Regions from separate parts of the Streptomyces sp. NPDC059201 genome, predicted to be linked through region 1. Evidence: riboswitches for the same ligand, from Rfam matches in the RefSeq annotation. Region 1 holds a riboswitch; each other region holds the start of a gene.
The links. A riboswitch is a leader RNA that binds a small molecule or an ion and turns the genes downstream of it on or off. The one in region 1 is predicted to bind thiamine pyrophosphate.
Positions count from the first base shown of each region.

Region 2: it holds a riboswitch for thiamine pyrophosphate, as region 1 does, so the genes downstream of both, thiC (phosphomethylpyrimidine synthase ThiC) here and thiO (glycine oxidase ThiO) in region 1, are expected to answer to the same signal.
Region 3: it holds a riboswitch for thiamine pyrophosphate, as region 1 does, so the genes downstream of both, ACFXMG_RS24905 (thiamine ABC transporter substrate binding subunit) here and thiO (glycine oxidase ThiO) in region 1, are expected to answer to the same signal.

Region 1 covers NZ_JBHZBB010000002.1:731,630-733,885, forward strand. Annotated here, with positions in the region: gene thiS (sulfur carrier protein ThiS) at 1-181, opposite strand, end outside; gene thiO (glycine oxidase ThiO) at 178-1,362, opposite strand; TPP riboswitch at 1,360-1,472, opposite strand; gene ACFXMG_RS09150 (NAD(P)/FAD-dependent oxidoreductase) at 1,556-2,256, shown strand, end outside.
Region 2 covers NZ_JBHZBB010000007.1:397,165-399,420, reverse strand. Annotated here, with positions in the region: gene thiC (phosphomethylpyrimidine synthase ThiC) at 1-1,060, opposite strand, end outside; TPP riboswitch at 1,055-1,193, opposite strand; gene ACFXMG_RS24185 (YibE/F family protein) at 1,265-2,256, shown strand, end outside.
Region 3 covers NZ_JBHZBB010000008.1:106,630-108,885, reverse strand. Annotated here, with positions in the region: gene rlmN (23S rRNA (adenine(2503)-C(2))-methyltransferase RlmN) at 1-764, shown strand, start outside; TPP riboswitch at 794-903, shown strand; gene ACFXMG_RS24905 (thiamine ABC transporter substrate binding subunit) at 984-2,069, shown strand; gene ACFXMG_RS24900 (ABC transporter permease) at 2,108-2,256, shown strand, end outside.

The DNA of each region.
Region 1 (2,256 bases):
TCAGGACCTCGACCCGGTCGCCGTCGGCGAGCAGCGTCGCGGCCCACTCGCCGCGCGGCACCACCGTCTCGTTGACGGCGGCGGCGACCCCGGAGGGCGCGGTGGTGAGGTCGGCGACCAGGGTGGCCAGGGAGACGGGGCCGGCGAGCGCGCGCGGCTCGCCGTTCACGGACACGTTCATACGGGCTGCTCCTGACGTACGGAGAGAGCGGTGGGGAAGCGGCGGGGGGAGAAGGGGCGCGCCTCGTCGGGCAGGAGGCCGGTGGTGAGCACCTCCGCCATGACGTCGCCGGTGACGGGGGTGAGGAGGACCCCGTTGCGGTAGTGGCCGGTGGCCAGGTGGAGGCCCGGGAGGGCGCTCGGGCCGAGCAGCGGCGCGTTGTCGGGGGAGCCGGGGCGCAGTCCGGCGAGGGTCTCGGTGAGCGGCAGCTCGGTCAGGCCCGGGACCAGCTCGTGGGCGTCGCGCAGCAGCTCGTACACCCCGCCCGCGGTCACCGTGGTGTCCCAGCCCAGCTCCTCGCTGGTGGCGCCGACGACCAGCTCGCCGTTCTCGCGCGGCACCAGGTAGACGTGGCTGCCGCGGACCACGGCCCGGACGGTGCGGGAGAGGAAGGGGGCGTACGGGGCGGGGATCCGCAGCCGCAGGGCCTGGCCCTTCACCGGGCGGACCGGCGGCAGGACGGCCGGCGGCACGCCCGCGAGGCGGCCGCTGAGGCTGCCCGCCGCGAGGACGGTCTGGCCCGCGGCGAGCTCGGTGCCGTCGGCGAGGACGACCCCGCGGGCCCGGTCGCCGGTCACGACGAGCCGCTCCGCGATGGCCCGGTGGAAGGCCACTCCGGCCCGCTCGCAGGCGGTGAGCAGCGCGGTGGCCAGCCGGCGCGGGTCGACCTGGTGGTCGCCGTCCACCCGCAGCCCGCCGCGCACGCCGGGCGCCAGCATGGGTTCGAGGCGGCGGCACTCGCGCCCGCTCAGCCATTCGGAGGCGAGCCCGCAGCGGGTCTGGAGGGCGTGCAGTTCGCGCAGGTGGGCCCGGTCGTCGGCGTCGAGCGCGACGGCGAGGGTGCCGCAGGCGCGGTAGCCGACGTCGAGGCCGGTGGCCTCCTCCAGCTCGGCGACGAACGCGGGGTAGCGCGCGGCGGAGGCGAGGTTGAGCCCGAGCAGGGTCTCCTCGCCGTAGTGCAGTTCGGTGACGGCGGCGAGCATGCCCGCCGCGACCCGGGCGGCGCCGCCGCCCGGGTCGGGGTCGACGACCGCGACGCTCAGCCCGCGCCGGGCCGCCCGCCAGGCCGTGACGAGGCCGATGATGCCCCCGCCGACCACGAGGACGTCGGTGCTCTGGAGCTTTCCTTCGGAAGAACGCATGGGCGTTCCGCCCCTCCCTTCGCCGGCATGACCCGGATCAGGTTCGTACGGTCGGAGGCCGGCCAGCCTCCCTCTCAGCCCGGTGCGTCCGGGCTCCCGCGAGTGGTGTGTGCCCGCCACCCTAGCCCCCGTCCGCGGAGCGCCACAGGGCACCTCTCTTTCTGACGGCACGTCAGATGCGTAAGGTGGACGGGTGAGCGAGCAGAAGCAGACCCAGCGGCACGTCGTGATCGTCGGCGCGGGCATGGCGGGCGTCCAGACCGCCGTCGCCCTGCGCGAGCAGGGCTTCGAGGGCCCCGTCACCCTCATCGGCGGCGAACCCCACCAGCCCTACGACCGGCCCCCGCTCTCCAAGGCCGTCCTCCTCGGCAAGGCCGAGCACTCCGCCTTCGACGTCGACTTCGAGTCCCTCGGCGTCGACCTCCGCCTCGGCCTCGACGTCACCGGACTGCGCCCCGCCGACCACGAGCTCGACACCGAGGCGGGCCCCGTCCCGTACGACACCCTCGTCCTCGCCACCGGCGCCCACCCGCTCACCCTCCCCGGCAGCGACGGCGTCCCCGGCGTCCACCTGCTGCGCACCCTCGACGACGCCGTCCGCCTCGGCCCCGTCCTGGCCGGCCGCGGAAGCGTCGTCGTGGTCGGCGCCGGCTGGATCGGCGCCGAGTTCGCCACCGCCGCCCGCGAGGCCGGCTGCGCCGTCACCGTCGTCGAGGCCGCCGCCCTCCCGCTCGCCGGAGCCCTGCCCGCCGAGGTCACCACCGCCATGGCCGGCTGGTACGCCGAGAGCGGCGCCGAACTCCTCACGCACGCGCGCGTGGCCACCGTCCGGCCCGGCACCGTCGTCCTCGCCGACGGCCGCGAACTGCCCGCCGACGCCGTCGTCGTCGGCAT
Region 2 (2,256 bases), on a different contig from region 1:
CGAGCGAGTACGTGACGTCGTACGCCGCGAGGATCTCGCAGAGCTCCTCGAAGTTCGTGTAGAGGAAGTTCTCCTTGTGGTGCGCGAGACACCAGGCGGCCATGATCGAGCCGCCGCGCGAGACGATGCCGGTCTTGCGGCGCGCGGTGAGCGGCACGTACGGCAGGAGTACGCCGGCGTGCACGGTCATGTAGTCCACGCCCTGCTCGGCCTGCTCGATGACCGTGTCCTTGTAGATCTCCCAGGTCAGCTCCTCGGCCTTGCCGTCTACCTTCTCCAGGGCCTGGTAGAGCGGCACGGTGCCGATGGGCACGGGGGAGTTGCGCAGCACCCACTCGCGGGTGGTGTGGATGTTGCGGCCGGTGGACAGGTCCATGACCGTGTCGGCGCCCCAGCGGGTCGCCCACGTCATCTTCTCCACCTCCTCCTCGATCGAGGAGGTGACCGCGGAGTTGCCGATGTTGGCGTTGACCTTCACCAGGAACCGCTTGCCGATGATCATCGGCTCGATCTCGGGGTGGTTGACGTTGGCCGGCAGCACCGCGCGACCCGCCGCGATCTCCTCGCGGACGACCTCGGGGGAAACGTTCTCCCGGATCGCCACGTACTCCATCTCCGGGGTGATCTCCCCCCGGCGGGCGTACGCGAGCTGGGTCACGGCCTGCCCGGCGCGGCCCCGGCGGGGCAGCCGCGGACGGCCCGGGAAGACCGCGTCGAGGTTCTTGAGCCCGCCGCCGCGCGGCGAGGTGTGCTTGATGCCGTCGTCCTCGGGGCGGACCGGGCGTCCCGCGTACTCCTCGGTGTCGCCGCGCGCGATGATCCAGTTCTCGCGGAGCGGCAGCAGGCCCCGGCGGACGTCGGTGTCGACGGTGGGGTCGGTGTACGGACCGGACGTGTCGTACAGCGTCACGTCCTTGCCGTTGGTGAGGTGCACCTGCCGGACCGGCACCCGGAGGTCGGGGCGCGAGCCCTCGACGTACCCCTTGTGCCAGCCCGGCGTGCGCGCGCCGTTCGGGTCCTTCTGGTCGGAGGCAGGCGTGCGTGCGTCCTGAATGGTCATGAGACCGAATCTCCCTACGCCGGCATTACCCGGTAACAGGTTCGGCGGTCGGCGCAGCCTCCTCCCGTACGTGTCCGCGTACGGTGATCAGCGCCCTCTCAGCCCGGTGCTCCGAGCTCCCGCGTGTGCAAAGGTGTCACCACGCTAGCGCCCTCCCGGGCGTGCTGAACAGTGGGCCCCCGCCGTTCTTGCGATGATCAGGCGGTGACTTCCTCGCAGCAGTCCCCCGATCCGCATGGCCACGAGCCCGGCCACGAGCCCGGAAACGAGCCCGGAAACGGCGCTGGTCACGACCACGGCGCCGCCGGTCACCGCTCCGGTGGGTCCGGCCACGGATCCGGGCACGGCCACGGCCACAGCCACAGTCACGGGCCCGCCGCGCCCGTCTCCCGCCATCTGCGCAGGGTCATCGCGGCCGTCCTCATCCCCTTCGCCACCGCCGTGGTCGTGGGTCTCGCGGTGCTCTGGCCCGGTGGCACCGCGGCGCACGAGCGGACCGGGGTCGGCTTCGACCGGCAGACCGAGCAGGGCAAGGTCGTCGCGGTCGAGCAGGTGGACTGCAAGGACGTGAACGCGGCGCAGGTGCCGCCCACCGGCGACACGACCACCCCGCAGGGCCGCGAGGCGGTCAACGGGCAGCAGGGGCAGTGCGAGAGGGCGACGATCGAGGTCACGAGCGGTACGGACAAGGGCCGCCGGTTCACCGAGATCGTGCAGCCGGACGCTCCGCGCCAACTGGAGGAGGGGCAGGGCGTGGTGGTCGCCTACGCCCCCGACGCCCCGGCCGACCTCCAGTATTCGGTGACCGACGTGAACCGCAAGGTGCCGATGGCGGTCCTCGCCGGCATCTTCGCGCTCGCGGTCGTCCTCGTCGGACGGCTGCGCGGCGTGATGGCGCTGATCGCGCTCGCGGTGAGCTTCCTGGTGCTCACCCTCTTCATCCTCCCCGCGATCCTCGAAGGTTCGAACCCGCTGGTCGTGGCCGTGGTCGGGTCGAGCGCGATCATGCTGCTCGCGCTCTACATGTGTCACGGTCTGTCGGCCCGCACCTCGGTCGCCGTGCTGGGCACGCTGATCTCGCTGCTGCTGATCGGCCTGCTCGGCTCCTTCTTCATCGGCTGGGCCTCGCTCAGCGGCAACACCGACGACTACACCGGCCTCATCCACGGCCTCTACCCGGAGATCGACATGTCCGG
Region 3 (2,256 bases), on a different contig from region 1:
ACCCGGACCGGGTGACGATGTGCATCTCCTCGCAGGCCGGCTGCGGCATGAACTGCCCGTTCTGCGCGACCGGGCAGGCCGGTCTCGACCGGAACCTGTCGACCGCCGAGATCGTGCACCAGATCGTCGACGGCATGCGCGCGCTGCGCGACGGCGAGGTGCCGGGCGGTCCGGCGCGGCTGTCGAACATCGTCTTCATGGGGATGGGCGAGCCGCTCGCCAACTACAAGCGGGTCGTCGGCGCCATCCGGCGGCTGACCGACCCCGAGCCGGACGGTCTGGGCATCTCCCAGCGCGGGATCACCGTGTCCACGGTGGGTCTGGTGCCGGCGATGCTGCGCTTCGCCGACGAGGGCTTCAAGTGCCGGCTCGCGGTGTCGCTGCACGCGCCGGACGACGAGCTGCGGGACACGCTGGTGCCGGTGAACACGCGCTGGAAGGTGCGGGAGGTGCTGGACGCGGCGTGGGAGTACGCGGAGAAGTCCGGGCGCCGGATCTCCATCGAGTACGCCCTCATCCGGGACATCAACGACCAGGCGTGGCGCGGTGACCTGCTCGGCAAGCTGCTCAAGGGCAAGCGGGTGCACGTCAACCTGATCCCGCTGAACCCGACGCCGGGCTCGAAGTGGACGGCGTCCCGGCCGGAGGACGAGAAGGCGTTCGTCGACGCGATCGCCCGGCACGGTGTGCCGGTGACCGTCCGTGACACCCGGGGTCAGGAGATCGACGGTGCCTGTGGACAGCTCGCGGCCTCCGAGCGCTGACCTTGTACCCTGAGCTCGAACACACCTGCATATTCCGACAGGGGAGCGCCACAGCGCTGAGAGTGCGGTAACCGTAGACCGCAGACCCTCTGAACCTCGCCCAGGTCATTCTGGGTAGGGAGTTCGGTCGTAACTCGAGCTGTTGCGCCCTGCCCGCGTCCGGTCTCCGGTCGCGGGCGGGGCCGCGTCTCTTCCTGGTCCCACCCAGGAGGACAACACATGAACACCAAGAAGGCCGCCGCCGTCGCGCTGGCCGCGGCGCTCGGCATCACGAGCCTCGCCGCCTGCTCCACCGAGGACGTCCGCGACGCCGCGGGGAAGTCCGGTGCGCCGGTGCCGAAGACCGTGACCCTCGTGAGCCACGACTCGTTCAACGCCTCCAAGGAGGTGCTGGCGGAGTTCACGAAGCAGACCGGTTTCACCGTGAAGGTGCTGAAGGCCGGTGACGCGGGCGAGGCCGTCAACAAGGAGATCCTGACCAAGGGCTCCCCGCAGGGCGACGTCTTCTTCGGCGTCGACAACACGCTGCTCTCCCGCGCCGTGGAGAACGGCATCTTCGTGCCGTACGAGGCGAAGGGCCTGGACCGGATCCCGGACACCTTCAAGCTCGACAAGCGGGTGACGCCGGTCGACACCGGTGACATCTGCGTCAACTACGACAAGAAGTTCTTCGCGGACAGGAAGCTGGCGCCGCCGCAGACCTTCGACGACCTGGCGAAGCCGCAGTACAAGGACATGCTGGTGGTGGAGAACCCCGAGCGGTCCTCCCCGGGCCTCGGTTTCCTGCTCGGCACGGTCGCGAAGTACGGCGACGACGGCTGGCAGGACTACTGGAAGAAGCTGAAGGCGAACGGCGTGAAGACCGTCGACAGCTGGGAGCTCGCCTACAACCAGGAGTTCTCCGGCTCGGCCGGCGGCAAGGAGGCCAAGGGCGACCGCCCGCTGGTCGTCTCCTACGCCTCCAGCCCGCCGGTCGAGGTGCTGTACGCGGAGCCGCAGCCGAAGGAGGCGCCCACCGGGGTGTCCGCCGGCACCTGCTTCCGGCAGATCGAGTTCGCGGGGCTGCTGAACGGGGCGAAGAACCCCGAGGGCGGCAAGGCGCTGATCGACTTCCTGATCTCGAAGAAGTTCCAGGACGATATGCCGCTCCAGATGTTCGTCAACCCGGTGGCGAAGGACGCGACCCTGCCGGAGCTGTTCACCCAGCACGGTGTGGTCGTGGAGCAGCCGGAGACGATGGCTCCGGAGAAGATCGCCGAGAAGCGTGAGGCGTGGATCCAGCAGTGGTCGTCGCTCCTCAAGTGAGGCGTGACCGCCGGGGGAGCGCGGCGCGGCTGGGGCTGATGGCCCTGCCCGTCGCGTTCTTCGCGGTGTTCTTCGCCTGGCCCGTCGTGTCGATCGTCGAGCGCGGGCTGCGGCCCGCCGGCGCCTGGGACCTGGGCGTGATCGGGGCGACGCTGGGCCGGTCCGACATCCTCGACGTGCTCGGCTT